4 regions of the Streptomyces sp. NPDC004752 genome follow, and region 2 is predicted to be linked to each of the others. Evidence: riboswitches for the same ligand, from Rfam matches in the RefSeq annotation. Region 2 holds a riboswitch; each other region holds the start of a gene.
What was found. A riboswitch is a leader RNA that binds a small molecule or an ion and turns the genes downstream of it on or off. The one in region 2 is predicted to bind cobalamin.
Positions count from the first base shown of each region.

Region 1: linked by a shared signal. The riboswitch ahead of ACWEKM_RS20290 (ABC transporter substrate-binding protein) and the one ahead of ACWEKM_RS14865 (ribonucleoside-diphosphate reductase subunit alpha) in region 2 are both predicted to bind cobalamin.
Region 3: linked by a shared signal. The riboswitch ahead of ACWEKM_RS24310 (cobalamin biosynthesis protein) and the one ahead of ACWEKM_RS14865 (ribonucleoside-diphosphate reductase subunit alpha) in region 2 are both predicted to bind cobalamin.
Region 4: linked by a shared signal. The riboswitch ahead of metE (5-methyltetrahydropteroyltriglutamate--homocysteine S-methyltransferase) and the one ahead of ACWEKM_RS14865 (ribonucleoside-diphosphate reductase subunit alpha) in region 2 are both predicted to bind cobalamin.

Region 1 covers NZ_JBSGBN010000045.1:54,973-62,641, reverse strand. Annotated here, with positions in the region: gene ACWEKM_RS20305 (DUF1345 domain-containing protein) at 332-964, opposite strand; gene ACWEKM_RS20300 (ABC transporter ATP-binding protein) at 1,156-2,028, opposite strand; gene ACWEKM_RS20295 (FecCD family ABC transporter permease) at 2,025-3,038, opposite strand; gene ACWEKM_RS20290 (ABC transporter substrate-binding protein) at 3,035-4,078, opposite strand; cobalamin riboswitch at 4,135-4,347, opposite strand; gene ACWEKM_RS20285 (hypothetical protein) at 4,800-5,078, opposite strand; gene ACWEKM_RS20280 (MgtC/SapB family protein) at 5,075-5,635, opposite strand; gene ACWEKM_RS20275 (globin domain-containing protein) at 6,213-7,424, shown strand.
Region 2 covers NZ_JBSGBN010000029.1:42,226-49,894, forward strand. Annotated here, with positions in the region: gene ACWEKM_RS14855 (carbon starvation CstA family protein) at 1-919, shown strand, start outside; gene ACWEKM_RS14860 (YbdD/YjiX family protein) at 891-1,100, shown strand; cobalamin riboswitch at 1,516-1,687, shown strand; gene ACWEKM_RS14865 (ribonucleoside-diphosphate reductase subunit alpha) at 1,811-4,228, shown strand; gene ACWEKM_RS14870 (ribonucleotide-diphosphate reductase subunit beta) at 4,219-5,241, shown strand; gene ACWEKM_RS14875 (hypothetical protein) at 5,154-5,396, opposite strand; gene ACWEKM_RS14880 (helix-turn-helix domain-containing protein) at 5,490-6,455, shown strand; gene ACWEKM_RS14885 (bifunctional albaflavenone monooxygenase/terpene synthase) at 6,553-7,669, opposite strand, start outside.
Region 3 covers NZ_JBSGBN010000060.1:8,319-15,987, reverse strand. Annotated here, with positions in the region: gene ACWEKM_RS24320 (anion permease) at 1-1,008, shown strand, start outside; gene ACWEKM_RS24315 (hypothetical protein) at 1,081-1,302, shown strand; cobalamin riboswitch at 1,459-1,598, shown strand; gene ACWEKM_RS24310 (cobalamin biosynthesis protein) at 1,700-2,641, shown strand; gene ACWEKM_RS24305 (cobyric acid synthase) at 2,662-4,212, shown strand; gene cobN (cobaltochelatase subunit CobN) at 4,209-7,669, shown strand, end outside.
Region 4 covers NZ_JBSGBN010000006.1:13,539-21,207, reverse strand. Annotated here, with positions in the region: gene ACWEKM_RS04220 (GlxA family transcriptional regulator) at 1-338, opposite strand, end outside; gene ACWEKM_RS04215 (NADP-dependent oxidoreductase) at 468-1,436, shown strand; gene ACWEKM_RS04210 (nuclear transport factor 2 family protein) at 1,558-1,974, shown strand; gene ACWEKM_RS04205 (hypothetical protein) at 2,037-2,168, shown strand; gene ACWEKM_RS04200 (hypothetical protein) at 2,415-3,005, shown strand; gene ACWEKM_RS04195 (DUF6262 family protein) at 3,002-3,517, shown strand; cobalamin riboswitch at 3,809-4,035, shown strand; gene metE (5-methyltetrahydropteroyltriglutamate--homocysteine S-methyltransferase) at 4,191-6,509, shown strand; gene ACWEKM_RS04185 (ABC transporter substrate-binding protein) at 6,603-7,669, shown strand, end outside.

The sequences.
Region 1 (7,669 bases), on a different contig from region 2:
CGCCAAGGACTCGTTTTCGGCCACCGAACCCGCGCCGGTCCCCGCACTCCCCACGCGAGGACGTACACCGAGCCGACCGACCAAGAGACGAACCTCGTCCACGTCCCCTCAGCGGCCACCGGACCGACACCGCCGCACGACACACCGGTGCCCGAGGGGCCCACGACGAGCACGGCGCGCCGACACCGCGCCCGAGCGAGGGGATCCGGGTGACCCGCACGCCGTTCCATGGCGCCCGGTGGGGGCCCGGCCATGATCGGCGCCATCCCCGCCCCGTCCCCCGTCCCCCGGACAGCCCGACAGCTGGGGCCGGCGCGCAGTGTGTGCGATGTCAGCCGGAGACGATCCCGACGACCAGGTTGATCACGGTGGCCAGGATGCCGGTGCCGAAGACGTAGGACAGCAGGCAGTGCCGCAGCGCCACCGCACGGATCGTCGAACTCGACACGCTGGTGTCCGAGACCTGGTAGGTCATGCCCAGGTTGTAGCTGAAGTACAGGAAGTCGCGGTACGCCGGCGGCTCGTCCGAGTTGAAGTCGATGCCGCCGGACGCCGTGCAGTACAGGTGGGCGTAGCGCGTGGCGTACATGAGGTGCAGGGCCGCCCAGGCCATGAACACCCCGCAGAGCGCGCCGGCCGCCGCCGCGTGCCCGTCGGCCGACCTGCCGAACACCAGCAGCAGCACGATGCCGAGCAGCCCGCACAACGCGGCCGTGACCACGACGAGTTCCTCCAGGACCGGGCGGAAGTCCTCACGGCCAATGTTGCGGTGGGTCTGCTCGGCGTCCATGGGCCACAGCACGAACCAGCCCGCCACGACGAAGGTCGCCTCCGTCGCGCCGATGCCCGCGAGAACGCCCAGGGGCAGGTCGGTCAGGACGCCGACGACCACACCGACGGCAGCGCCGGCGGCCATGGAGCCGAACAGCCGGGAGACCGCCGAGAGCGGCAACCGTGCACCCATGGGCCGCAACAGTAGCGGCCGGGGGCGCGCCACAGGGGCAGTCACGGCCGTACGCCGGAACGCGGTGACGACGCGCGGGACGGCGGCGCGCTACGGCCCCTTGGGACAGCACCGAGGGACGGCCTCGTGAGCGGCGTCGCGGGACGGCCTTGTGAACCGCGTCGCGGGGCGGCGTCGTCCACCGGTCGGGGTCAGGTCGCCGTCGCGGCGGAGGCGTCCGGCTCGGTCGGCAGGTCACGCGGGCCGGTCCGCCCCGCACCGTGGGTCGTTCGGCGCAGGAAGCGGATCACCGGGTGGCCCGGGTGCTGGGTGACCTCGGCCCGGACGCCGTAGACCCGTTCGATGAGGGCGGGCGTGAGGACCGTGGACGGGCTGCCTTCCGCGACCGCCCGACCGTCTTGCAGGACGAGCAGCCGGTCGCAGTACATCGCGGCGAGGTTCAGGTCGTGCAGCGCGATCACGGTGGTGACCGGCAGGCCGACGACGAGGTCCAGCAGGTCCAACTGGTGCTGGATGTCGAGGTGGTTGGTGGGTTCGTCCAGCAGCAGTTCGCGGGGTTCCTGGGCGAGCGCGCGGGCGATCTGCGCGCGCTGCCGCTCGCCACCGGAGAGGGTGTGCCAGGACTGGTCCGCCCGCTCGGTCAGCCCGGTGCGGGCCAGCGCGTCGGTGACCGCCCGCACGTCGTCGGCGAAGGCGGCGGTCCAGGCCCGCCGGTGCGGGATGCGGCCCAGCGCGACGACGTCCCGGACGGTCAGTTCGGTCTGGGTGTCCGCGTGCTGTTCGACGGTGGCGATGCGCCGCGCGGTGGCCCGGCGGCCGACCCGGGCCAGCGGACGGCCGTCCAGGGTGATGACCCCGGTGGTGGGCGCGAGCACTCCGGCGAGCAGCCTCAACAGGGTCGACTTGCCGCTGCCGTTGGGGCCGAGCAGGCCGATCGTCTCCCCGGGACGGGGGGCGAGGGTGACGCCGTCGACGATGATCCGGCCGTCGGCGCGGCGCGTGACCCGCTCCGCGCGCAGACCGGGCGGTGTGCCCTGGCCGGCCGTGGGGTCCGGGCCGGTCATGCCCGCCTCCGTCCGCGGTACAGGACCGCCACGAACGCCGGCACGCCGATCAGGGATGTCACCACGCCCACCGGGACCTCCTGGGGATCGATGACGGTACGGGCGATCGTGTCCACCCACACCAGGAAGACGGCTCCGGCCAGCGCCGTGACGGGCAGCAGTCGCACATGGCCGGAACCGGTGAGCGCACGGGCCGCGTGCGGCAGCACCAGCCCGACGAAGCCGATCGCCCCGGCGCAGCTGACGAGTGTCGCGGTCAGCAGCGCGGTCGCGCACAGCAGCACCAGCCGGGTGCGGGCGACGCGCACGCCGAGCGCCGCCGCGGCGTCCTCGCCGAACGCGAACGCGTCCAGGAGGCGGGCGTGTCCGAGGCAGACCGTGAGAACGGCGGCGAGCACGACGGCGCACAGCAGCACATCGCTCCAGCTCGCGCCGCTCAGCGAGCCGAGCAGCCAGAACAGCACGCCTCGGGTGGTCTCCGCGTCCGCCGACGTCAGGACGGTGAACGAGGTGAACGCGGAGAAGAGTTGCATGGCCGCCACGCCGGACAGCACCACCCGGTCGGGGCCACCGCCGAGGGTGTGGCTCAGCATGAGGACGAGCCCGAAGGACAGCAGCGCGCCGACGAACGCGCCCGCCGACAGGGACACCGCTCCCCCGCCGACCCCGAGCACGACCACGGCGACCGCGCCGGTGGACGCCCCGGAGGACACCCCGAGCACGAACGGGTCGGCCAGCGGATTGCGCAGCAGGGACTGCATGACCGCTCCGCACACCGCGAGGCCCGCCCCGCAGAGGGCGGCCAGCAGGGTCCGGGGCATCCGCAGGTCCCACACGATGCCGTCCCGCAACGGCGCCAACTCGCTGTCGCCGTACCCGAGATGGGCGGCGACGGAGGCCCAGACGTCGGCCGTGGAGATATCGGCGGGGCCGAAGGTCACGGCGAACGCCACCGACCCGGCCACCGCCAGCAGCCCGCCGACGGTCAACAGCGCGGCCCGGAGGTTCACTTGGCGAGTCCGAGGTGACGCAGTCCGGCGGCGACCCGTTCGATCCCCTCGACCGTGCGCAGGGACGGGTTCATCGCCTGCCCGCTGAGCAGGATGTACCGCTTCTTCCTGACGGCGGTGAGGTTGCGGGTGGCGGGGTTGGTCTCCAGGAAGCGGATCTTGGCCTTGGCGGTCTCGGCCGTCTGGGACCTGCGGGTCAGGTCACCGAGGACGATGACGTCGGGGTCGCGGTCGGCGACGGTCTCCCAGTTGATCTGGGGCCACTCGTCGTGGGTGTCGGAGAACGCGTTCTCGGCACCGATCGCCCGGGTGATGGCACCGGGGGCGCCGCAGCAGCCGGCGAGGTAGGGAGACTGGGAGTTGGCGAACCAGTACATGAGGGAGACGCCGGAGGCGTCGAGGCCGTCGGTGGCCGCCCGCACCCGCTCCTTCAGCCGTGCGACGAGCCTGGCGCCGCGCTCGTCGACGCCGAACGCGCGGGCCAGGTCGCGTATCTCGCCGTACACGACGTCGAGGGTGAGCGGCGTGCCGCGGGAGCCGTCGCCGCCGCTGCCGTTGTCCTTGCCTGCGGCGCAGTCGGACGGGGAGACGTACGTGGGCACGCCCAGCTTCTCGAACTGCTCGCGGGTGGCGACGCCGCCCTTGCCGAGGGTGGAGACGAACGACGCGGTGACGAAGTCCGGTCCGGCGTCGAGCACCTTCTCGAAGGAGGGAGTGTTCTCGGCCAGTCGGGGCACGGACGCGTTGGCCTTCTCCAGGCCCTTCAGCACCGGGTCGGTCCAGGTGGCGGTGCCGGCAAGACGATCCCCGAGGCCGAGGGAGAGCAGGATCTCGGTGGTGCCCTGGTTGAGGGATACAGCGTGTTCGGGGGCCGACTTCAGGGTGACCTCGTGGCCACAGTTGTCGATCGTGCGGGGGTAGCCGACGGTGGAGCGGCCGGAGTCCGGGGAGGCTCCGCCGGAGCCGACGCACGCGGTCAGCAGCAGCGCCGGGGTGAGGAACAGCAGGGCGGGACGGAACGCGGAACGGAGCACGGGCATGCCTCGGGTGTCGGGGCTCGTACGCGGAGCCTGGCCTACGGACGTCCCTCCGCGCACGTGGTGCGGAGGTGCCAGCAGGTCTTCGGACTCGGGTTCGTCCGGACGGAGCGCCTTCCCGGTACGGCCCCGCACCGGCCCGCGGCCGGTCCGAACCCCTCCCAGTGGCTTGCTGTGCCCCGCCCGTCCCCCTCACCGCTGCGCGTCAGCTCCGGATTCGCACCGGATTCCCTGGCCTCGGATGTGGCTCGACTGGCCCGATCAGGCTACCAAGACGGTCCGGCCGGCCGGACCGGGTTCCTGTCCCCGGCGCCGGGCGCCCGCCTGGGCCATGTCACCATCGGGGACTGCCCCGCAGCGGTGAGCGGGAACGACCGCCGTCAACGCCGCACACTGCCCGTGCGTGGTCGTCCCCGTCCGGTCCGCCGCTCCTTCGCGCTCTCGTCCCCTCGCCACGGATCCCGGGGATGCGTGGCGCGAAGGAGATCTCCGTGACCGCCGGGCCCGCAGCCGCGGCAGCACGGGCCACCGTGTACGGCCACCCCAGCCGGGGCCGGTACCGAACCGCAGAAGGCGATCGAGGACCAATCGAGGACCACGGGAAGGGTTGCGTCGGCGCCGACGCCCCGCGTACCACCGCCGCCCGTACCGTGCGCGGCAAGTTGCCCGCCCCCGCCCCCTGTCTCCCGGCACCGGCACTCGGGCGGGGGTGGGACGTCGTACCTCACCCCGGCCCGTCGGCCGAGTGTGGGGGCGGGGTCTCGGCCGAGATCCACGCGTGGACGACGGCCAGGGACAGGCCGCCGTCGGCGGCTATGACGTGCTCGGGTACGCCGGTGAGCCAGGCGGCGAGCACGGCTCGGCGCAGTTCGGCGGCGCGGGTGGCGAGGCCGGCCCGGTAGGCGTCCGCGGAGCCGACGACGAGTTTCGGGGCGTCCTCCGCCAGGCGCCGGGCGGCGCGGCGGACGGTGTGTCGTGCGCTCAGGGTGTCGAGGTCGTTCATGCCGCTGTCGCCTCCCGTGCCATGTCGAGCGAGCTGTGGTCCAGGTGTCGGCGCAACTCCCGCACGCCGGGCTCCGGGGAGAGCCGGGCGACGAGCCGTTCCGGGCCGCGAGCAGGGTGGCCATCGAGGCCGACGCCGACCCGCAGGGCAGTAATGTCCTCACCGTCGCGCAGCACCCGCAGCCCGGTGGGGGCGCGTCCGTCGCCGGTGCGGGCCGGGGAGAGCTGCACCCGACCGTCGATCATCCGGTCGGCGGCCGAACACCGCAGTGTGGCGGACGTGTTGAGGCCGCGGATGCCGCCGCCCTCCCGCAGGATGACCCCGGCGCCGAGGAAGCCGATGACGGACACGGCGTAGGAGGCGCCCCGGATGGGCCTGCCGTGGTCGTCGGTGACCGTGCCGTAGCGGACGAACAGGGTGGCACAGGCGGCCACGAGCGCATTGGTACGCAGCCCGGCCGTGCGGGCGCGCCACCGACGTTCGACGCCGATCAGGCCGCCGCAGCCGACGCCGACCGGGCGCCGGAGCACGAAAGGGAAGGTGGTCGGATTCGCCATGGAAACCTCCCCTCCCCCGTCGCGGCGGGGGAGGTCGAGGGCATGGCAGCCGCCGGGCAGAGCGGGGCTACCGGATGCCCGAGGAGCGGGGGGACATGGGGGTGCGGGGCCGGGCTCGGCCCTGACTACTGCTGCTGCGATCCATGTCGCTCACCTCCTCCTCGGTCGGCACCTCTCCAGAGTTGCACAGTGACGCAAATTCCGCCCACCCTTCGGGCAGCCGGCATGCGAGCGTGCGCATCCCGAAGGTCACCCTGGCGCCGACGTTCCTGCCCCGGTTCGGCCTGGGCACGCATCCTGAAACGATCAGTTGGTTCGGCCCCGCAGGAGCCGGTTCGGCCGCCGATCCCACAACTCCCAAGCCCCTCACCCAGGCAAGGAGACCCATGCCACACACCACTTAATTGGACTCCGTAATACCAATTAACTACGATGCTCCTGTGCGACTCGCCAAGTGCACGACTCCGGAGGGGGACCGGGAAGCAGCCGCCTCGCGCAACTGAACCGCACCTCACCTGCCCACAGGTGGACGAGCACCACCTTAAATATGCATCTGAGATACCAGATAGGAGCTGTCATGCTCTCAGCACAAGCCGTCCCGGTCGTCCGAGCCACTCTTCCGGCCGTGGGAGCCTCCCTTGGCGCCGTCACCGAACTGTTCTACCGCCACATGTTCGAAGAGCGTCCGGAACTGCTGCGGAACCTCTTTAACCGGGGGAACCAGGCCACCGGCGCCCAGCGTGAAGCACTCGCGGGCGCCGTCGCGGCCTTCGCCACCGCATTGGTGGAGCGTCCCGGTGAACGTCCCGACGCCATCCTCGGCCGCATCGCCAACAAGCACGCCTCGCTGGGTATCACCGCCGATCAGTACACCCTCGTCGGACGCCATCTGCTGGGCGCCGTCGCGGAAGTCCTCGGCGACGCCGTGACCCCCGAGGTGGCGTCCGCCTGGGACGAGGTGTACTGGCTGATGGCCAATGCTCTGATCGCCATGGAGGCACGGCTGTACGCTCAGGCCCAGGTCGAAGACGGCGACGTCTGGCGCGAGATGGAAATCGCCGAACGCACGGAGGAGTCTTCGGACGCCGCCTCCTTCGTCCTACGCCGTCCCGACGGTCTGCCCACCGAGCCCTTCCTGCCGGGTCAGTACGTCAGCGTCCAGGTTGAACTCCCCGATGGGGCACGGCAGATACGTCAGTACAGTCTTTCTGCCGCTCCCGGTCACAAAACGTGGCGCATCACCGTCAAGCGCGAGCGTGGTGCCGACACCGAAGCCCCCGAGGGCGAGGTCTCCAGCTGGCTCCACGCCCACGCCCACCCCGGCCATGTCCTCAACGTCTCACTGCCCTTCGGCGACCTGGTCCTCCCTCAAGGGGACGGCCCGCTTCTTCTCGCCTCCGCCGGCATCGGCGTCACTCCCATGCTGTCCATGCTGGACCACCTCGCCGTCTCCTCCCCGAACCGTCCCGTCACCGTCATCCACGCCGACCGCTCTCCCAGCCATCACGCACACCGCGAGGAGCACACCGAACTCGCCCATCGACTTCCCGGCTCTTCCATGTACCTGTGGTACGAAAACGGTGCAGAAGAGGTCAAGGAACCCCGCCTACACGTGCGTGAGGGCCGCGCAGACCTGACCGGTCTCACCTTGCCCGACACCACCACGGCCTATCTGTGCGGCCCGCTGCCCTTCATGCAAGCCGTTCGTGGCGACCTGCTCACCCGAGGTCTCAACCCCGCCGCCATCCACTACGAGGTGTTCGGTCCCGATCTCTGGCTGAGCAAGTAACCCAAGGCAGGCCCAGCGATCCTTCAAGAAGAGCCTGGGGCAAGGGGGCAACGCGGCCGTGCTGGACGACGTCGGCGCCCTCGGTCAGCTGGTCGAAGGCGTTGCCGGGCCGTCCGCTGGGTGGTGGCGGCGTCGGGGACCATGGTGTGGAAGCTCGCCAGCAAGACCGGCTCCACCACGGCGACCGCCACCGCCGACACCACGGCCGGGACCGTCCCCAGGCGCGCGCCGAGGCGGCAAGCACC
Region 2 (7,669 bases):
GAACGCCTCGCAGGTCGTGAGCGGTTGGGGCTACCACATCTCCCCCGCCGAGCTGGCGCAGGCCGCGAAGAACGTCGAGGAGTCCAGCCTGCTGTCCCGCACGGGCGGCGCGCCCACCCTGGCCGTCGGCGTCTCGGAGATCTTCGCCAAGGTCACCGGGGGCGGTCTGCGCGCCTTCTGGTACCACTTCGCGATCATGTTCGAGGCGCTGTTCATCCTGACGGCGCTGGACGCGGGCACCCGGGTGGGCCGCTTCATGCTCCAGGACACCCTCGGCAACCTCTACCGGCCGTTCCGGAACATCGGCTGGAAGCCGGGGCTGGTCGTCACCAGTGCCCTGGTGTGCGGGCTGTGGGGCTACTTCCTGTGGGTCGGCGTGCATGAGCCGCTCGGCGGCATCAACCAGCTGTTCCCGATCTTCGGCATCTCCAACCAGCTGCTGGCGGCGGTCGCCCTGGCCGTCTGCACCACGCTGCTGGTGAAGTCCGGCCGGCTCAAGTGGGCCTGGGTCACCGGGATCCCGCTCGCCTGGGACACGACGGTGACGCTGACCGCGAGCTGGCAGAAGGTGTTCTCCTCGGACCCCAAGGTCGGCTTCTTCAAACAGCGCCAGGTGTTCCAGGACGCCATCGACGCGGGACAGGTGCTGCCGCCCGCCAAGAACATGGCCGACATGCACACCGTGGTCACCAACTCCACGGTGGACGGCGTCCTCTCCGCGGTGCTCGCCCTGCTGGTCGTGATCGTCGTCCTGGACGCGTTGCGGGTGTGCATGCGGCACATCCGCCGCCCGGCGCTGTCCACCCTGAGCGAGACGCCCTACGTCGAGTCGAAGATCACCGCCCCGGACGGGCTGGTCCCGACGCGGACCGAGAAGGAGGCGGCTCGGCATGCGGCCGGCACTGCGGCGGGTGGCTAGCGGACTGCGCGGACTGCGCTGGTATGTGCGGGAGTTGACGGGCGAGTCGGCCTACGAACGCTATGTCGCGCAGCTGGCGGAGCGGCATCCGGAGGCGGCGCCGCCGTCCCGCCGGGAATTCGAGCGGATGCGCACGGACCGCCAGGAGTCGGACCCCCGCCAGGGCTTCCGCTGCTGCTGAGCACGCCGTTCGCGACCGGGACGACATCTTCGCCGAGGCCGACGACGCAGCCGACCACGCCTTCGCCCCGACCCGTCCGGCCACGGGGGCGCCGCGCGGCGGCCGGCTCCCGCAGACCTTCCGAGCCCCGGTCGGCGGCCCGTTCACCCGCTGGTTCCATCGCTGGTTCCATCGCTGGTTCCGTCGCTGGGCGCTGCTCGCGGGCCGGGTGGCCGGGATGGTGCAGCGGACGGTCGCCGTCGTCCTGAAGACCGCCCTGAAGGCCGCCCTGAAGGCCGCCCTGAAGGCCGTCAAGGCTCCGGCGGGCGTGGACGAGCGCCCCGAACGGGCGTGGGGCACCGCACCGGCAACCACGCATCCGCAACGTGCCGTCGGAGCCGACGAGCGACGGCGATCCGTTGACGTACTACACAACATCTGGGGGTGTCATGACGGCCCGACACTAGATGTATGCTCATGCTCGCTGTCGCCGCAGGGGAATCCGGTGTGAATCCGGAACTGTCCCGCAACGGTGTACTCATGCGCGTATGCCCACATACCCGCATGCAGGCTTCAGTCCGAGGACCTGCCGACGGCGCACCCGACCGTCCGGTCCGGGTGCCCTGACGTCCGGGCCTCGTGGAATGGGCCGGTGGGCGCGACGCCGTGTGCGCTCGTGTGCTGCCCCCTGCCCTCCGCAAGGCCCCGTGCCGAGCGAGGGAGAGCCCCACGTGACCATCGCGCCAGCCGACCCGGCTTCAGCCGACCCGGTTTCAGCCGCCCAGGCGACCGCGGTCCCGGTGGAGACCGACGGTCCCGGTGCCGCGCTGCTGCGGACCCTGACCGAGCTGACCGCCGACCTGCCCGACGCCGACCCCGGCCGGGTCGCCGCCGCCGCGCTGCGCGGCCGGTCCGCGCGGGCCGACGCCGATGTCGCCGCGGAGTTGCGGGAGCTGGCCACCGAGGCGGCCGCCGGCCTGATCTCGGAGGACCCCGCCTACTCGCGGCTGGCCGCCCGGCTGTTGACCCGCTCCATCCGCGCCGAGGCCGCCACACAGGGCGTCACCTCGTTCACCGGGTCGATCGCCGTGGGACACCGGGAAGGACTCATCGCCGACCGCACCGCCGCCTTCGTGGAGCTGCACGCCGAGCGGCTCGACGCACTGATCGACCCCGCGGCCGACGACCGCTTCGGCTACTTCGGACTGCGCACACTGCACAGCCGCTACCTGCTCCGGCACCCCCTGACCCGCAAGGTCGTCGAGACGCCCCAGCACTTCATGCTGCGGGTGGCCGCCGGCCTCGCCGATGGAGGCGCCGCCGGGGGAGATTCCGGGCACGCCGTGGACGAAGTCGCCGCGCTCTACCGGCTGATGAGCCGCCTCGAGTACCTGCCCTCCTCCCCCACGCTCTTCAACTCCGGCACCCGCCACCCGCAGATGTCGTCCTGCTATCTCCTCGACTCCCCCAAGGACGAGCTGGACTCCCTCTACGACCGCTACCACCAGGTGGCCCGCCTCTCCAAGCACGCCGGCGGCATCGGCATCGCCTACTCCCGCATCCGCTCCCGCGGTTCGCTGATCCGCGGTACCAACGGGCACTCCAACGGCATCGTCCCGTTCCTGAAGACCCTCGACGCCTCCGTGGCCGCCGTGAACCAGGGCGGCCGGCGCAAGGGCGCGGCGGCGGTCTATCTGGAGACCTGGCACTCGGACATCGAGGAGTTCCTGGAGCTGCGCGACAACACCGGCGAGGACGCCCGCCGTACGCACAACCTCAATCTCGCCCACTGGATCCCGGACGAGTTCATGCGGCGGGTCGACGCCGACGAGCGGTGGTCGCTGTTCTCCCCGTCGGACGTGCCCGGGCTGGTCGACCTGTGGGGCGAGGAGTTCGACGCCGCCTACCGCGGGGCGGAGGCGGCCGGGCTCGCGAGGAAGACCATCCCGGCCCGTGATCTCTACGGCCGCATGATGCGCACCCTCGCGCAGACCGGCAACGGCTGGATGACCTTCAAGGACGCGGCCAACCGCACCGCCAACCAGACGGCCGAGCCGGGCCATGTCGTCCACTCCTCCAACCTCTGCACGGAGATCCTGGAGGTCACCGACGACGGCGAGACCGCGGTCTGCAACCTGGGCTCGGTCAACCTCGGCGCGTTCGTGAGCGGCGGGGGCATCGACTGGGAGCGGCTGGACGAGACCGTCCGCACCGCCGTGACCTTCCTCGACCGGGTCGTCGACATCAACTTCTACCCGACCGAGCAGGCGGGTCGTTCCAACGCCAGATGGCGGCCGGTCGGCCTGGGCGTGATGGGCCTCCAGGACGTCTTCTTCAAGCTGCGCCTGCCCTTCGACTCGGCGCAGGCGAAACAGCTCTCCACCCGCATCGCCGAGCGCGTCATGCTCGCCGCCTACGAGGCATCCGCCGGCCTCGCCGAGCGGAGCAGCCCGCTGCCCGCCTGGGAGCAGACCCGTACGGCGCGGGGTGTCCTGCACCCCGACCACTACGGCGTCGAGTTCACCTGGCCGGAGCGCTGGGCGGCGCTGCGCGAGCGGATCGCGACGACCGGCCTGCGCAACAGCCTGCTGCTCGCCATCGCGCCCACCGCGACCATCGCGTCCATCGCCGGGGTCTACGAGTGCATCGAGCCCCAGGTCTCGAACCTGTTCAAGCGCGAGACCCTCTCCGGTGAGTTCCTCCAGGTCAACTCGTACCTGGTGCAGGACCTCAAGGAGCTGGGCGGGTGGGACGCCCGCACCCGCGAGTCGCTGCGCGACGCCAACGGCTCCGTACAGGACTTCGCGTGGCTCCCGGCAGAGGTGCGCGCCCTGTACCGCACGGCGTGGGAGATCCCGCAGCGCGGCCTGATCGACATGGCCGCGGCCCGCACGCCCTATCTGGACCAGTCCCAGTCCCTGAACCTGTTCATGGAGACGCCGACCATCGGCAAGCTCTCCTCGATGTACGCCTACGCCTGGAAGCAGGGTCTGAAGACCACGTACTACCTGCGGTCCCGCCCGGCGACCCGGATCGCCCGCGCGGCCCGGGCGCAGCCCCGGGCCACCGTCCCCGTGCAGGCCGTCCCGGACCCCGAAGCGATCGCCTGCTCCCTGGAAAACCCCGAGTCCTGCGAGGCATGCCAGTGATCTCCCACCGTTCCCAGAACCTTCTCGACCCCGGCTTCGAGCTGACCCTGCGCCCCATGCGCTACCCCGACTTCTACGAGCGCTACCGGGACGCCATCAAGAACACCTGGACCGTGGAGGAGGTCGACCTGCACTCCGACGTCGCCGACCTCGCCAAGCTCACCCCCGCCGAGCAGCACCTCATCGGCCGGCTGGTCGCCTTCTTCGCCACGGGCGACTCGATCGTCGCGAACAATCTGGTGCTGACGCTGTACAAGCACATCAACTCCCCCGAGGCGCGGCTGTACTTGAGCCGTCAGCTGTTCGAGGAGGCCGTGCACGTCCAGTTCTATCTGACGCTGCTGGACACCTATCTGCCCGACCCGAAGGACCGTGCGGCGGCCTTCGCCGCGGTCGAGAACATCCCGTCCATCCGGGAGAAGGCCGAGTTCTGCTTCCGGTGGATGGACTCGGTCGAGCGCCTGGACCGCCTGGAGTCGACGGCCGACCGCCGGCGTTTCCTGCTCAATCTGATCTGCTTCGCCGCGTGCATCGAGGGCCTGTTCTTCTACGGCGCCTTCGCGTACGTCTACTGGTTCCGCAGCCGGGGCCTGCTGCACGGCCTGGCCACGGGCACCAACTGGGTGTTCCGCGACGAGACCATGCACATGTCCTTCGCCTTCGACGTGGTCGACACGGTCCGCAAGGAGGAGCCGGACCTCTTCGACGACCGGCTCCGGCAGCAGGTCACCGACATGCTCCGGGAGGCCGTCGAGGCGGAGCTGCAGTTCGCGCGCGACCTGTGCGGTGACGGCCTGCCGGGCATGAACACCGACTCGATGCGGCAGTACCTGGAGTGCGTCGCCGACCAGCGTCTGACCCGGCTCGGCTTCGCCCCGGTGTACGACTCCGAGAACCCCTTCTCCTTCATGGAGCTGCAAGGGGTTCAGGAGCTGACCAACTTCTTCGAGCGGCGCCCGTCGGCGTACCAGGTGGCGGTGGAGGGCACCGTCGACCTGGACGAGGACTTCTGATCCCGCTCCTCGTCCGCCGCCTCCCCGGCCTCCCTGAGCTGTCGGTCGACGCGCCGGTCGCGCACGATACCGAACACCGACGGGAGGACCAGGAGGACGAGGATCCCGAGGACCGCGAGCATGCCGATCATGCCTTCGATCTGGTTCGTGTTCATGGAATCCACTGTCGCGCCTGACACCCCGCACCGGCAGTGGCAGGACTGCCGCACACCCTCGAATTACTGCCAGCGGCGAGGCACACTGGCAGCATGCTGAAGAACGTGGCGGCCGTCCTGCTGGACGGCGTACACCCCTTTGAGCTGGGCGTCGTCTGCGAGGTGTTCGGCCTCGACCGCGGCGACGAGGGACTGCCGAGGTACGACTTCGCCGTGGTCTCGGCGGAGGGCCCGGCGCTGCGCACCCATGTCGGCGGGCTGACCGTCTCGACGCCGTACGGGCTGGACCGGCTGGCCGAGGCCGACCTGATCGCGGTACCGGCCGGCGAGGAGTTCGTCACCCGCGACTACCCGCCCGAGCTGCTGAAGTCCCTGGTCGCGGCGGTGGAGCGCGGGGCGCGGGTGCTCAGCGTCTGCTCCGGGGTGTTTGTGCTCGGCGCCGCCGGGCTGCTCGACGGGCGGCGGTGCAGCGTGCACTGGCGGCAGGCCGGGGAGCTGGCCGCGCGCTGCCCGCGGGCGATCATCCAGCCGGACGTGCTCTACGTCGACGCCGACCCGGTGATCACCTCCGCCGGCACCGCGGCCGGGATCGACGCCTGTCTGCACCTCGTGCGCAAGGAGCAGGGCCCCGAGGTCGCCAACAAGATCGCCCGGCGCATGGTGGTGCCGCCGCACCGGGACGGCGGACAGGCCCAGTACGTCGAGCGCCCGCTGCCCAGGAGCCGGTGCGACACCGTCGGCGAGGTGCTGGCCTGGATGGAGCAGCACCTCGACCGGGAGGTCACCGTCGAGCTGCTCGCCGCCCGCGCCCATATGGCGCCGCGCACCTTCGCCCGCCGCTTCCAGCAGGAGACCGGCACCACCCCCTACCGCTGGATCCTGCGCCAACGGGTGCTGCTGGCACAGGAGTTGCTGGAGGGCACGGACGAGACGACGGACGCGATCGCGGCGCGCACCGGATTCGGTACGGCCGCCGCGCTGCGCCACCAGTTCGTCCGGGCGCTGGGCACGACCCCGCACGCCTACCGGCGCGCGTTCCGGGGCCCCGTGGCCGCCTGAACACGCACCGGTAGCCGAGAGCGACGCGCGCCGTCAGGGTCGGTCGCGCGGCGTCCGGTTCAGTAGCGCGGCGTCAGCAGGTGCCGGACACCGGCCGTCACCACGCCACGGGTGTCAGCAGCAGCCGCTGCGGACGGAGCGTGATGCCCACCCGGTCCCCGTCGTTCGACCCACTGACCTGCTCGAAGCGGTACTTCGACGACAGCGCCGCGGTGATCAGGGTCAGCTGCGCCATCGAGAAGTGGTCGCTCGGGCACTTGCGGTTGCCCACGCCGAACGGGCTCATCGCGTACTTCGGCACCTCCTTGGCCCGCTCCGGCAGCCAGCGGTCGGGGTCGAAGCCGAGATTGTCGGCGAACGAGCGGGCGTCGCGCTGGACGGCGTACGGGCTGTAGACGATGTCCGCCCCGGCGGGAATGCGATAGCCGCCGAGCGTGGTGTCGGTGACCGCGCGCCGCGTCAATATCCATACGGCCGGGCGCAGGCGCAGCGCCTCGACGACGACATTGTTCGTGTGCCGCAGCCCGCGGACATCGTCGAATCCGACCGGTCGGCCGCCGGTGACGGATTCCACCTCGTCGCGCACCTGCTCGGCGTGTTCCGGGTGTTCGGCGAGCACCTGGAGCAGCCACATGATCGTGGAGGCGACCGTTTCGCTGCCAGCGGTGAGTATCGCGACGACCTGGTCGTGGATCTCCTGCTCCCCGATGGGGTCGCCATTCTCGTCCTGTGCCGTCAGCAATGCCGTCAGCAAATCGTCCGGCTTTTGACCGGATGCCCGGCGTTCGGCGATGATCTCGTCGACGAGGAGGTGCAAATCGGCCAGTGCCCGGTTGAATTCGCGGTTGGCCGGAAGAGGCAGTTTGTACAGCGGTCCGAGCGGCACCACCATCCGGCGGTACATACCACGGAAAACGGTGGAGAGCGCGACGCACAACCGCTCGGCCCCCTCGTCCATAAAGTCGCCGCGCAGCAGGCAGCGGGCGGCGATGCGCACCGCGATCCGGAAGGACTCCGAGGTGCAGTCGACGATCTCGCCGGGCCGCCAGCGCTCGGTCAGCGCATGCGCCTCCTCCTCCATGATCGGCCCGTAGGCGGGGATGGCGTCGAGCCTGAAGGCGGGCTGGATGGTGCGCCGCTGACGGCGGTGCTGGGGCCCGTTGGCGGTGGCCACGCCCTCCTTGCCGACCAGTCCCTCCAGGGACTCCCACAGC
Region 3 (7,669 bases), on a different contig from region 2:
GGCCTGCCCTCCAGTTCCTCGCACGCCCTGATGGGTGGTCTGATCGGCGCCACCCTCGCCTCCGCCGGCGCGGGCGCCGTCCACGGCGACGTGCTCGTCACCAAGGTCCTCATCCCGGCGCTCGCCGCCCCGGTCGTCGCGGGCGTGGCGGCGCTGCTCGCCACCCGCCTGTCGTACCGGCTCGGCGCGCAGGCGGACGGCAGGGCCGCCGAGCGGGGCTACCGGGCCGGCCAGATCGCCTCCGCGGGCCTGGTCTCCCTGGCCCACGGCACCAACGACGCCCAGAAGACGATGGGCATCATCACGCTGGCGCTGATCGCCGGCGGCGCCCTCGCCCCCGGCTCCAACCCTCCCACCTGGGTCATCCTCTCCGCGGGTCTCGCCATTGCGCTCGGCACCTACCTCGGCGGCTGGCGGATCATCCGCACCATGGGCAAGGGCCTGACCGACCTCGGGCCGCAGCAGGGCTTCGCCGCGCAGACCAGCGCCGCGACCGCCATCCTGGCCTCCTCGCACCTCGGCTTCTCCCTCTCCACCACGCATGTCGTCTCCGGTTCCGTGATGGGCGCGGGCCTGGGCCGCAGGGGCGGCGTGGTCCGCTGGTCCACGGCGACCCGGATGTTCGTCGCCTGGGCGCTGACGCTGCCGGCCGCCGCGCTGGCAGGCGCGCTCGCGGAGACCGTCACGGAGCTGGGCGACTGGGGCACCGGGTGCGTGGGCGTCTTCCTGGTCGGCGCGGGCGCCGCGATCTGGAAGGTCTCCCGGCGCGAGGTCGTCGACCACAGCAATGTCAACGACACCGGTGAGCCGACCGCGGCGCCCGCCGCCGCGCCGCCCCCGGGGTCAGGCTCCCCGGCCGCCGACCTGACGGCCACGATCCCGCCCCCGCCGGTCTCCGCGTCCTCGCCCCAGTCGGCCTCCGCGTCTTCGCCCCCGCCGGTGTCTGCAGCCCCGGCCGCCGCCACCGCCGCCGCAGACCAGGCCGCCCCGCCGACCGCCGCCGTCTGACCGTCCACTCCCTCCTCGTCCACTCCCCTCCTGGTCCGCTCCCCTCCCTCCGGTACCCAAGGAAGCATCACCATGAAGATCGACTGGGCGGCCCTCGGCTCCGTCCTCGGCGTCAGTCTCACGGTCACCGTGGCGCTGGTGACCCTCTTCACCCTCGGCGTGGCCGGACTGTCGCACCGCGAACGGGCCGCGGCGCGGGGCGGTTCCGGGGGCCTCGCGCTGACCGCCGCCTGCGCGTGCTTCGCGGCGTGCGCCGCCGCGGTGGGCTACGGCATCCATCTGATCGCCGCCTAAGCGCTCCGCTGGATGTGCCGCGCTGTGCCGTCGGTCGTCTGCGGCACCGTCGTGGCTGGTCGCGCAGTTCCCCGCGCCCCTTCGGGGCGCTGCGTGCGGCCGTGCCGATATGAGCCTCGGCACACTCTCCCCTCGCAGGTCAACGGCAGTTGACGGCCCTTCCGGGGCCATGGTGGACTGCCGGAGCCATGTACGGCGGCACGAGAGGAAGCCGGTGCGAATCCGGCGCGGTCCCGCCACTGTCACCGGGGTAGAACTCCCCGGGAGCCAGGAACTCTCACCGCCGGTCTCGTCGAACCAGGGCGTGGACACCCTGAGTGAGGACATATCGCCATGCTCGGCTGCGGATTGAGATACAGCACCAGGTCGCTTCCCGACCCCACGGCCGGCTGAGCCGGTGCGTGCCGATCGCGTCTTCGCGTACGGCGCCGCCCTCGGCCTCCTCAGTGACCTGCTCGTCGGCGATCCGCGTCGCGGGCATCCGGTCGCCGCGTTCGGGCGTGCGGCCGACGCGGCGGAGCGGGCACTGTGGCGGGACCACCGCGGGTGGGGAGTCGTGCACACCGCCGTGTGCGTCGGTGGCGCCGCGGCCCTCGGGGCCGTGGCCCAGCGGGCCGTACGCGCCTCCCCCGCCGCCTCGGTGGCGCTCACCGGGGCCGTCACCTGGGTGGTAGTGGGCGGGACTTCGCTCGCCCGGGAGGCCCGGGCCGTCGGGCGGGCCCTCCAGGCGGGGGACGTCACGGCGGCCAGGGCGCGGCTGCCGCATCTGTGCGGGCGGGACCCGCAGGCCCTGGACGCCGACGGGATCGCCCGGGCGGTCGTGGAGTCCGTGGCCGAGAACACCTCCGACGCGGTCGTCGGGGCCCTGGTGTGGGGGGCGTTGGGCGGAGTGCCCGGGCTCGTCGGGTTCCGGGCCGTGAACACCCTCGACGCGATGGTCGGGCACCGCTCGCCGCGCCACCGCCGGTTCGGCTGGGCCGCGGCACGGCTCGACGACGTCGCCGGCTGGCCGGGGGCGCGGCTCACCGCCGCCCTCGCCGCCGTCTGCGGGCCCGACGCGCGGGGCGCCGTACGGGCGTGGCGGGCCGACGCCCGCCGGCATCCGAGCCCCAACGCCGGTCCCGTCGAGGCGTCTTTCGCCGGGGCGCTGGGCGTGCGGATGGGCGGGACCCTCTCGTACGGGGGGCGCGTCGAGCACCGGGCCGTGCTCAACGGCGGCGGCCGTGCCGTCACCACCCCGGACATCGAACGCGCCGTACGGCTCTCCCGCCGGGTCGGGCTGCTCGCGCTCGGCGTCGTGGCCGCCGCGCGCCTGGCCGCGCAGGGACACCGGTCATGAGCCGCGAAGGGACTCCGGTCATGAACGGTGGTGGTCTCCTCGTCGCCGGTACCACCTCCGACGCCGGAAAGAGCGTCGTCACCGCCGGGATCTGCCGGTGGCTGGTGCGGCAGGGGGTCAAGGTCGCGCCGTTCAAGGCGCAGAACATGTCCCTGAACTCGTTCGTCACCCGGGAGGGCGCCGAGATCGGGCGGGCCCAGGCCATGCAGGCCCAGGCGTGCCGGATCGAGCCGACCGCGCTGATGAACCCCGTACTGCTCAAGCCGGGCGGGGAACAGAGCAGCCAGGTCGTGCTGCTGGGCAGGCCCGTGGGCGAGCTGAGCGCGCGCGGCTACCACGGTGGGCGGCAGCAGCGGCTGCTGGGGACCGTCCTCGACTGTCTCGCCACGCTGCGGTCCACGTACGACGCGGTGATCTGCGAGGGGGCCGGGAGCCCGGCGGAGATCAACCTGCGGCGCACCGACATCGTGAACATGGGCATCGCGCGGGGCGCGCGGCTGCCCGTGCTGGTGGTCGGTGACATCGACCGCGGGGGCGTCTTCGCGTCGTTCTTCGGGACCGTGGCGCTGCTGTCGCGCGAGGACCAGGAACAGGTCGCCGGGTTCCTCGTCAACAAGTTCCGCGGGGACGCGGGCCTGTTGGCGCCGGGCCTCGACATGCTGCACGCCCTGACCGGACGGCACACCTACGGCGTCCTGCCGTTCCGGCACGGACTCGGCATCGACGAGGAGGACGGGATGGGGGTCCCCGCCGCCCGAGCGGAGTCGAGAGCCGGGGGGCGGGGCTCGCCGCCCGGCGCGGTGCGGGAGTCGGCGGTCGCCGAACCCGTCGGCGCGGACGTGCTGCGGGTCGCCGTGTGCGCCGTGCCGCTCATGTCCAACTTCACCGACGTGGACGCGCTGGCCGCCGAACCGGGCGTGGTGGTGCGGTTCGTGGACCGGCCGGAGGAACTGGCCGACGCGGACCTCGTCGTCGTCCCCGGGACCCGGGGCACCGTCCGGGCCCTTCAGTGGCTGCGGGAGCGCGGGCTGGCCCGGACGCTCACCCGCCGGGCCCGCGAGGGCCGCCCGGTCCTCGGCATCTGCGGCGGCTTCCAGATCCTCGGCGAGCACATCGAGGACGAGGTCGAGTCGCGCGCCGGGCAGGTGCCAGGGCTCGGCCTGCTGCCGGTGCGGGTGCGGTTCGCCCCCGAGAAGACCCTCGCCCGGCCCTTTGGCACAGCGCTCGGCGAGCACGTCGAGGGCTACGAGATCCATCACGGCGTCGCCGACGTCATCGGCGGCGAGCCCTTCCTGGACGGCTGCCGGGTCGGCCGGACCTGGGGCACGCACTGGCACGGCGCGCTGGAGTCGGACGGCTTCCGGCGGGCCTTTCTGCGCGAGGTGGCGGCCGCCGCGGACCGCCGCTTCGTACCGGCCGGTGACACGTCCTTCGCCGCGCTGCGCGAGCGGCGGCTCGACCGGCTCGGCGACCTGATCGAACAGCACGCGGACACGGACGCGCTGTGGCGGCTCATCGAGTCGGGCGCGCCACGAGGACTGCCCTTCATTCCACCGGGAGCGCCCGCATGAGCACAGTGTTGTTGTTGTCGACCGCCGACACCGATCTGCTGGCGGCGCGTGCCTCCGGCGCGCCCTACCTGATCGGCAACCCGACCCGGATCGATGTCGCCGAGGAGCTTCCGGCGCTGCTGCGGCGGGCCGGCCTCGCCGTCGTACGGCTGCTGGGCGGCAAGCGGGCCTGGGAGGACGGGCTGGCCGTGCTGAAGGCGTCCGGGGTGCCGACCGTGCTGCTCGGCGGCGAGGCCGTCCCGGACGCCGAGTTGATGGCCGAGTCGTCCGTGCCCGCGGGTGTCGTCGCCGAGGCGCTGCGCTATCTGGTGGAGGGCGGACCCGCCAATCTCACCGAACTCGCCCGGTTCCTGTCCGACACCGTGCTGCTGACCGGTGAGGGCTTCGACGGGCCGCGGAAGATGCCGGAGTACGGCGTCCACGGCGAGCGGGTCCCCGTCGCGGGCCGCCCGACCGTCGGCGTGCTCTTCTACCGGGCCCACGAGCTGAGCGGCAACACCGCCTTCGTGGACACCCTGTGCGACGCGATCGAGGCGCGCGGCGCCAACGCCCTTCCCGTGTACTGCGGTTCGCTGCGCGGCGCGGACGCCGGGCTGTACTCGATTCTCGGCCGGGCCGACGCGCTGGTGGCGACCGTGCTCGCCGCGGGCGGCACCCACGCCTCGCAGGCGTCGGCGGGCGGTGACGAGGAAGCCTGGGACGTCGGGGCGCTCGCCGATCTCGGCATCCCGGTGCTGCAAGGGCTCTGCCTCACCTCCTCGCACAGCGCCTGGGACGCGTCCGACGCCGCCCTGTCCCCCATGGACGCGGCGATGCAGGTCGCCATCCCGGAGTTCGACGGACGGCTGATCACCGTGCCGTTCTCCTTCAAGGAGCGGGGACCGGACGACGTGCCCGTGTACGTCGCCGACCCCGAGCGGGCCGGTCGGGTCGCCGGAATCGCCGTACGGCACGCGCGGTTGAGGCACAAGGGGAACGCCGACAAGAAGCTGGCGCTCGTCTTCACCGCCTATCCGACCAAGCACTCCCGGGTCGGCAACGCGGTCGGTCTGGACACGCCCGCGTCGGCGGTGCGGGTGCTGGACGCGCTGCGCGACGCGGGCTACTCGCTCACCGAATACCCCGCGGGCGGCGACGAGTTGATCCACCGGCTGATCGCGGCCGGCGGGCACGACGTCGAGTGGCTGACGGAGGAGCAGCTGGCCGCCGCGACCGCCCGGGTGCCGCTCGCCGACTACCGGGCGTGGTTCGACGCGCTCGACCCGAAGCTGCGCGGCGCCATGCTGGAGGCGTGGGGCGAGCCGCCCGGCGGCCTCTATGTCGACGGGGACGACATCGTGCTCGCGTCCCTGCGGTTCGGGAACGTCGTCGTGATGATCCAGCCGCCGCGCGGCTTCGGCGAGAACCCCATCGCGATCTACCACGACCCCGACATGCCGCCGTCCCACCACTACCTGGCGGCCTACCGCTGGTTGGAGAACGACTTCGGCGCCGACGCGATCGTGCACATGGGCAAGCACGGCACGATGGAGTGGCTGCCGGGCAAGGGCCTCGGCCTGAGCGCCGGCTGCGCCCCGGACGCCGTGCTCGGCGAGCTGCCCCTCGTGTACCCGTTCATCGTCAACGACCCCGGCGAGGGCACTCAGGCCAAGCGGCGCGGCCACGCCACCATCGTCGACCACCTCGTGCCGCCGATGGCCCGCGCCGACACCTACGGCGAACTGGCCAAGCTGGAGCAGCTACTGGACGAGTACGCGCTCGTCTGCGACCTGGACCCGGCGAAGGCACCGGCGGTGCGCAGCCAGATCTGGACGCTCGTTCGGGCAGCGGAACTCCAGCACGATCTGCATGTCGACGAGCAGCCGGACGATGATGAGTTCGACGAGTTCGTCATGCACATCGACGGTTATCTGTGCGAGATCAAGGACGTGCAGATCCGCGACGGCCTGCATGTGCTGGGCGGCGGCCCGGTCGGCGAGCCGCGCGTGAACCTGGTGCTGGCCGTCCTGCGGGCGTCCCAGGTGTGGGGCGGGCAGGCAGGCGCCCTGCCGGGGCTCAGGGCCTGCCTCGCCGCCCGTTTCGGGCTGGTCGAGAAGGAGTTGCTGGCCGAGCCGGGCGCGCCGGTGAAGGTTCCGGTGGAGCTGACGGACCTGGTGGCGGGCCCGTCCCGGACCGCCGCCGACGCGATCGACCTGCTGGAGCAGCTGTGCCGGCGGATCGCGGAGAGCATGGAGGCCCGCGGCTGGGCGACGGCCGAGAGCGCGCCCCTGGTGCGCGAGGTGCTGGGCGGCGAACTCCCGGACGCGGTGGCCGTGCTGGAGTTCGCCTGCACCGAGGTGGTGCCACGGCTGGCCCGGACGAGCGACGAGATCGGGCACATCCTCCGCGCGCTGGACGGCGGTTATGTCCCGGCGGGCCCGTCGGGCTCCCCCACCCGCGGGCTGGTCAACGTCCTGCCGACCGGCCGGAACTTCTACTCGGTCGACCCCAAGGCCATTCCGTCCCGGCTGAGTTGGGAGGTCGGCCAGTCGCTCGCCGACTCCCTGGTGCAGCGCTACCTCAAGGACACCGGGGAGTACCCCAGGTCCGTCGGCCTGACGGTGTGGGGCACGTCCGCGATGCGCACCCAGGGCGACGACATCGCGGAGATTCTGGCCCTGCTGGGCTGCCGTCCGGTCTGGGACGACGCCTCGCGCCGGGTGACCGGATTCGAGATCGTGCAGCTCGCCGAACTCGGCCGGCCCCGCATCGACGTCACGGTCCGTATCTCCGGCTTCTTCCGGGACGCGTTCCCGCATGTGGTCGGGTTGATCGATGACGCGGTACGGGCGGTGGCCGAGCTGGACGAGCCGGCCGACCGGAACTTCGTGCGCGCGCACGCCGACGAGGACACCGCCGAGCACGGCGACCGGCGGCGCGCGACGGCCCGGATCTTCGGCTCCAAGCCGGGCGCGTACGGGGCCGGTCTGCTGCCGCTGATCGACGCCCGCAACTGGCGCTCGGACGCGGACCTCGCCGAGGTGTACGCGGTGTGGGGCGGCTATGCCTACGGGCGCGGACTCGACGGGCGGGCGGCCCGCGGGGACATGGAGACGGCGTTCCGGCGGATCGCCGTAGCGGCGAAGAACGTCGACACGAGAGAGCATGACATCGCCGACGCGGACGACTACTTCCAGTACCACGGCGGCATGGTCGCGATGGTGCGGCATCTGACAGGCGTCAACCCCGAGGCGTACGTGGGCGATTCGGCCACGCCGGATCAGGTGCGGACGCGGACGCTCGGCGAGGAGACGCACCGGGTCTTCCGGGCGCGTGTCGTCAACCCCCGCTGGATGGCGGCGATGCGGCGGCACGGCTACAAGGGCGCCTTCGAGATGGCGGCGACCGTGGACTACCTGTTCGGGTACGACGCCACGGCGGGGGTGGTGGACGACTGGATGTACGAGCGGCTCGGCGC
Region 4 (7,669 bases), on a different contig from region 2:
TAGGTGCCAGTGCAGATCGCAACGATCCGGGTTCCGGGGCGGATCGTGGCCAGGGCCTCGCGCAGGGTGTCGGGCAGGCGGCCCTCCTCGCGGATGGGGCCCAGCGCGTGGGAGGGCGGGATGACGACGGTGTCGACGGTGGCCAGCAGGGAGGCGTCGTGGGAGACGGTGAGCTGGTAGTCGGCCTCGGTGCGGACAGGGCGGCCGTCCAGGCTGCACGTGGTCACGGAGTAGAGCCGGTTGCCCGTGCCGTCGCGGGCGGCGCCGAAGATTCGCGCGGGGATGCCGAGCTCGAAGGGGACGACGCCTTCCAGGGCCAGAACGCCAACGTGGTGCATGACCCGATCCTTTCATTCCATGGCCATCGGGCCACTACTGGGGGTCCTTCCGCCCAGGCAGTCTGAGGACGTGCCCAGGAGAAACGGCACGAACGACAAGAAACGCACTGCTGAAAAGAGCACGTCATCATGGACCAGGCCACTCGCCCCTCGACCATGCGCGCCGTCTCCCAGGACTCCGCCGGAGCCCCGGAAGTCCTCAAGGTCGTCGAGACGCAGCGTCCCGTCCCAGGCCTGGGCGAGATCCTGGTCCGGGTGCACGCGGCAGGCGTGAACCCGACCGACTGGAAGACCCGCGAGCGCGGCGTGTTCGCCACCGGGGCCAGGCCGCCGTTCACCCTGGGCTTCGACGTCGCTGGGGTGGTCGAGGCGGTCGGCGGCGGGGTGACACTCTTCGAGGTCGGCGACGAGGTGTTCGGGATGCCGCGCTTCCCGCACCCGGCGGGCGCCTATGCCGAGTACGTCGCCGCGCCGACCCGGCACTTCGCCCCGCGCCCCAAGGGCCTGGACCACATCCAGGCCGGCGCCCTGCCACTGGCCTCGCTGACCGCTTGGCAGGCCCTGGTGGACACCGCGAACGTCCAGCCCGGCCAGCGCGTCCTGATCCACGCGGCCGCCGGAGGCGTCGGCCACCTGGCCGTACAGATCGCCAAGGCCCGCGGCGCATACGTCATCGGCACGGCCAGCGCCGCCAAGCACGAGCTGCTGCGCTCGCTGGGCGCCGACGAGCTGATCGACTACCGCACCCAGGACTTCACCGAGACCCTCCGCGACGTCGATGTCGTCCTGGACACCCTCGGCGGCCCCAACTGGGCCCGGTCCCTGCAAACACTGCGGCTGGGCGGCACGCTGATCTCGATCCTGCCGCTGGACGACACCTTCCCCGCCAAGGAGGCCGAGGCGGCCGGTATCCGGGCGGTGTTCATGCTCGTCGAGCCCGACCATGCAGGGTTGCGCGAGGTTACCTCCCTGGTCGAGGGCGGCCGCCTGCGCGTGATTGTCGACGAGGTCTTCCCCCTCGAAGAAGCCGTCCGGGCCCACACGCTGGGTGAGACCGGCCGCACCACCGGCAAGATCGTCCTCTCCATCACCCCCTGACCCACCCCACTGCTTCTGCCCTGCGGCAGCCATGCCGCCAGCTCCCCGACCTGCGACAGGCAGGACCCATCCCACCCGCACCACACACCACACACCACACACCACACAGAACGGAACCACCATGAGCACCATCACCACCCCGGCCAGCACCCGTGACGTAGTCGACGCGTTCTTCGCCCGCTTCGGCGAAGGCGACATGCCCACCCTGCTGGACCTGTTTGCCGACGGTGTCGCCTTCCACGTCGGCGGCGCTCCCAACGTCCCCTGGGCCGGCAGCCGCACCAGTAAGGACGACATCGCCGCGTTCTTCGCCTCCTTCGGCCAGCACCTCACCCCCGCAAAGGAGTACGTCGTCGCCACGACCGTCGTCGATGGCGACCACGCCGTGGTGATCGGCCACAACCGCTTCGAGGTCCTGGCCACCGGCAAGACCTTCACCAACCACTTCGCCCTCCACATCACCGCAGCCGAAGGCAAGATCGCCGGCTACCGCATGTACGAGGACAGCCACGCCATCAGCGAAGCCTTCACCATCTGACCTGACCACGTGGCACCACCATCCCGCGGCCGGAAGGCGGCCCTGACGCGGCCTGGCCGGTCGTGCTGGACGCGGTGCACCGACTATTTCCCGGCCTGCCCGTGGTCGGCTATGAGCACGGGCAGGATCTGGCGGTCGCCGTCCGCCACGGCTTCCAGCCGGTCGCTCCGCTGCGGATCTGGCTGCCGGGCTGAACCGGGCCCAGGGCCCCGATGGACACCACTGGCGGTGCCGTGGCAAACGTCCGTCCCAGCCCCACCCCCGGCCAGCGGAACCACCCGATCGAGGTGGGGCCAAAACAACTTGCTACAGGGGCGCGAAGCACCCTTCCGCACGCCCCCACCAGCCCCGAAGTGGAGCCAAAAGAACTTGCTCCGCTGTCCCAAAACAAGTGCTTACAGACAGCCGTCCGTGTCCGTCTCGGAGAGCTCCCCTCGCCAGTGACGCGGGCTGGCATTCCGCAAGTTCTGGTAGCCCGGGTTACCAGCATCGGCGAGAAACGCCGCCGCGAAGCGGTCGAGCGGGTCACCGCCATGCAGTTCGACCGGCACGGCACACGCATCTGGCGCCAGGCCAAAACCCTGCTCGACTCCGAACACGCCCGCCGCGCCATCGGTTCCGTCCAAGTCCCCTACGGCACCTGCACTGAGCCTTCCAACGTTGCGGCCGGCGGCCACGACTGCCCCGTGCGCTTCCGCTGCGTGGGCTGCGGACACTTCCGCACCGACGTCTCCTACCTCCCCGATCTTGAGGCATACCTGGCCGACCTGCTGCGCAACCGTGAGCGTCTTGCCGCCTTCGCCAACGCCGACCCCTGGGCCAAGGCCGAGGCCACACCATCGGACGACGAGATTGCCCGTGTCCGCCGCCTGATTCAGCGGGTGCGCCAGGACCTCGACGAGCTCACCGACGAGGACCGGGCCCAGATTCGCGAGGCAGTCGCACTGGTCCGCCGCAGCCGCGGCGTGTCCCTGGGGATGCCGCGCGTCCGCCAGCCCTTACCCGACCTTCGCCCGGAGAGAACCGGATGACCAGCATGACCGACGGGCGGCGGGCCGACTCGGCCCGCCGCCGCGAACGCGTTCTCAAAGCCCTCGATGTCCTGCTGCGAAGCGACCAGGACATCACGGTCTCCGGCCTGGCTCGCGTCGCACGAGTGGACCGCACCTACCTCTACCGGCACCGCGACCTCCTCGAACGCATCCACACCGCCGCAGCCGTCCCACCAGAAGAAGGGCGGATCGCGGCCGTCAGCCGGGCCTTGCTGCGGGCAGACCTGACCAACGCGCTGGAGCGGAACAGACGGCTGGCAGTCCGGGTCCGGCAGTTGGAGAAGCGTCTGTCCGAGAACCTCGGTGAAACCGCATGGCAGGAATCCGGCCTCGGTTCGTCCGCCGACATCGACCAGCTTCAACGTCGCATCACGTTGCTCGAACAAGACCTGGCCGACATAAGAGGCCAGCTCGATGAGCGGACCGAGGAACTCGACGCTGCGCGAGCGGCTAACCGGGAACTGACCCGGGCACTGAACCAGGCCCGCTGAGGCCAGCGCGGCGGCGTCCCGCTCGCCCCCGTCACCCTTAGTGATCGATGGCGCGCAGGGCGTTTGTGGCGTAGGGGATCCCGGTCTGCCGGGCTGCCTCGGTCCGGCAGCCGTACACGTGCACGGTGGCTCCGGCGCCTGGTGCTGTCGGGGTGGAAGGGTTTCGGCCAGGGTCGAGCCAGTCGATCTCGCGTAAGTCCGCATCGCCGTGGGCGAGCGATCCGGACGGCGATGCCGCCCCCTGATGCACGGGCGGATAGTTGTCGGTCGCTCGTGCGATCGGTCCTGTGTGTACGCTTGCCGTGCAGCTGGTTCGCCCCGTCCGCCAGGCGGGATGCGTCGTAAGAGGGAACCCGGTGGGAATCCGGGACTGCCCCGCAGCGGTGAGCGGGAACGACCGCCGTCATACGCACTGGGCCCGGAAGTGACGGGTCTGGGAAGCGACGGCCAGTAGGTGCCTCGTTGGAGAACGAGGTGTGCCCGTGAGTCCGAAGACCTGCCACTGCCCGCGCGCGGACCGCCGTGCGCGGAGATCCCGGTGACCTCGTGGGCGGGTCGGCGTACATATCAGGCGGGCACGCATGTCGTGGCTCGTCCGGTCTGTCATCCCTTCGCGCTCGCGTTCCCCAGTCTCCGGGGTCGCTCTCGTCCAGAGCTCGCGAAGGAGAGTTTCGTGACAGCCAAGTCCGCAGCCGCGGCAGTACGGGCCACCGTCCACGGTTACCCCCGCCAGGGACCGAACCGGGAACTGAAGAAGGCGATCGAGGGCTACTGGAAGGGCCGCGTCAGCGCCGATGCCCTCCGGGAAACGGCCGCCGGCATCCGCCGCGCCAACTGGCAGCAACTGGCAGCCGCCGGCGTCCACGAGGTCCCGACCGGTGACTTCTCGTACTACGACCACGTCCTCGACACCAGCGTCATGGTCGGCGCGATCCCCGCGCGGCACCGCGCCGACGTCGACGCCGACGCCCTCGACGGATACTTCGCCATGGCCCGCGGCACCCAGGACACCGCCCCGCTGGAGATGACGAAGTGGTTCGACACCAACTACCACTACCTCGTACCGGAGCTGGGCCCGGACACCGTGTTCGCGGCCGACTCGACACGGCAGGTCAATGAGCTGAAGGAAGCCCTGGAGCTGAGCCTTTCAGCCAGGCCCGTCCTCGTCGGGCCCGTCACCTACCTGCTGCTCGCCAAGCCCGCCCCCGGCGCGCCCGCCGACTTCGATCCGCTGACCCTCCTCGACCGGCTGCTCCCGGTCTACGCCGAGGTGCTCGCTGATCTGCGGGCGGCCGGCGCCGAGTGGGTCCAGCTCGACGAGCCCGCCCTAGTCCAGGACCGCACCCCGGCCGAACTGAACGCCGCCGCGCGGACCTACCGCGACCTCGGCGCACTCGCCGACCGCCCGAAACTGCTGGTCGCCTCCTACTTCGACCGGCTCGGCGAGGCACTCCCCGTGCTGGCCAAGACCCCCGTCGAGGGGCTCGCCCTCGACTTCACCGGACCGGCAGCCGCCAACCTGGACGCCCTGGCCGCCGTCGGCGGACTGCCCGGCAAGCGCCTGGTCGCCGGAGTCGTCAACGGCCGCAACATCTGGGTCAACGACCTGTCCGCGTCCCTCGCCACGCTCGGCACTCTGCTCGGCCTGGCCGACCGGGTCGACGTCGCCGCCTCCTGCTCCCTCCTCCACGTCCCGCTCGACACGGCCGCCGACCGGGACATCGAATCGCAGATCCTGCGCTGGCTGGCCTTCGCGAGGCAGAAGACAACCGAGATCGTCACCCTCGCCAGGGGCCTCGCCCAGGGCACCGACATCATCGCCGCCGAACTGGCCGCCAACCGCGCCGATCTGGCCTCCCGCGCCAGGTCACCGATCACCCACGACCCTGCCGTCCGAACACGCGCGGCAGCCGTCACCACGTTCGACGCCCGACGCTCCTATCCGTACCGACAACGCGCTGCCGCCCAACGCGCCCACCTGAAGCTGCCATTGCTGCCCACGACGACCATCGGTTCCTTCCCGCAGACCGGCGAACTGCGCACCGCCCGCGCCGACCTGCGCGCGGGCCGGATCGACACGGCCGGCTACGAGGAACGCATCAGGACCGAGATCCAGGAGGTGATCGCCTTCCAGGAGAAGACGGGCCTCGACGTCCTCGTGCACGGCGAGGCCGAACGCAACGACATGGTCCAGCACTTCGCCGAGCAGCTCACCGGCTACGTCGCCACCCAGCACGGCTGGGTCCAGTCCTACGGCACCCGCTACGTCCGCCCGCCCATCCTGGCCGGCGACATCTCCCGCCCCGAGCCGATGACCGTGCGGTGGACGATGTACGCCCAGTCCCTCACCGACCGCCCCGTCAAGGGCATGCTCACCGGCCCGGTCACCATGCTCGCCTGGTCCTTCGTCCGCGACGACCAGGCCCTGGGCGAGACCGCCCGCCAGGTGGCCCTCGCCCTGCGCGACGAGGTGAATGACCTGGAGACGGCCGGGACGTCGGTCATCCAGGTCGACGAGCCCGCGCTGCGCGAGACCCTGCCGCTGCGGACCGCCGACCGCCCGGACTACCTGGCCTGGGCCACAGAGGCGTTCCGCCTCACCACCTCCGGCGTGCGGCCAGACACCCAGATCCACACGCACATGTGCTACGCCGAGTTCGGCGACATCGTCCAGGCCATCGACGACCTCGACGCCGACGTCATCAGCCTGGAAGCGGCCCGCTCGCACATGCAGGTCGCCCGGGAGCTGGCGGCGCACGGCTATCCGCGTGAGGCCGGGCCCGGCGTGTACGACATTCACTCCCCGCGCGTGCCGAGCACGCAGGAGGCCGCCGACCTGCTGCGCACCGGCCTCAAGGCCATTCCCGCCGAACGCCTGTGGGTCAACCCCGACTGCGGCCTGAAGACCCGTGGTTGGCCCGAGGTCCGAGATTCCCTCGAGCACCTGGTCGCAGCCGCGCGGGAGGTACGCCGGGAGCTGTCCACAGACTGATCACGGCGTCGGACTGTTCTCCAACCGATCCGGGTAGCCCTTATTGCAATTAACATGCAACAGCTTGAGATCATCAATAAGGGTGTGAGTTCCATGACGGTCCGACGGATACGGACAGCCGCCGCCACGGCGGCGATACTCACGGGTGTCGCCGCCTGCTCGGCCCCCGGCAGCAGCACAGGCAGCGGCGACGCAGCCGACTCCGTCGTGATCGGAGTGGCCTCCGAGCCGGACACGCTCAGTCCGTTGCTCGGGTACGGCAAGGACGGCAACTCGAAGATCTTCGACGGCCTGCTCGCCCGGGACGCCGGCCTGAAGCTGAGACCGGCACTGGCGAAGGCCCTGCCCGAGGTCGCCGCCAACGGCCTCACCTACACCTACACCCTGCGCGACGGCGTGACGTTCAGCGACGGCGAGCCACTGACCTCAGCCGACGTCGTCTTCACATACGACACGATCCTCGACGCCAAGACCAACAACACCAACCGCAGCGAACTGGACGCCATCAAGGACGTGCGGGCGGACGGCGACGACAAGGTGATCTTCACCCTCAAGTACCCCTACGCGCCCTTCGCAGGGCGCACGGTGCTGCCCATCGTCCCCGAGCACGTCGCGGGCAAGCAGGACCCCAACACCGGCTCCTTCAACACCAAGCCGATCGGCACCGGCCCCTACCTGCTCGCCTCCTGGAGCAAGGGCGAGAAGCTCACCTTCAAGGCAAACCCCGACTACTGGGGCGGTGCGCCGAAGGTGAAGAAGGTGACCATGGCGGTCATCGAGGACGACAACGTACGGGCCACCCGGCTGCGTTCCGGCGACCTCGACGGCGCGATCCTGCCGCCCAACCTCGCCGCCACCTTCAAGAACGACAAGGCGAAGAAGACGTACGACGCGAAGACGTACGACTTCCGCACGGTCACCCTTCCTCAGGAGAACAAGGTCACCGGCGACCGCGTCATCCGCCAGGCCCTGGACGCCGCCGTGGACCGGCAGGCCATGGTCGACAAGATCCTCGACGGCGCCGGACGCCCGGCGAACGGGCCTCTGCCCCTCGACGACCCCTGGTTCGCCAATGGCATCGAGCGCAAGCAGGACCTCACCAAGGCCAGGCAGATCCTGGACCAGGCGGGCTGGAAGAGCGACCAGGGCGGCATCCGCGC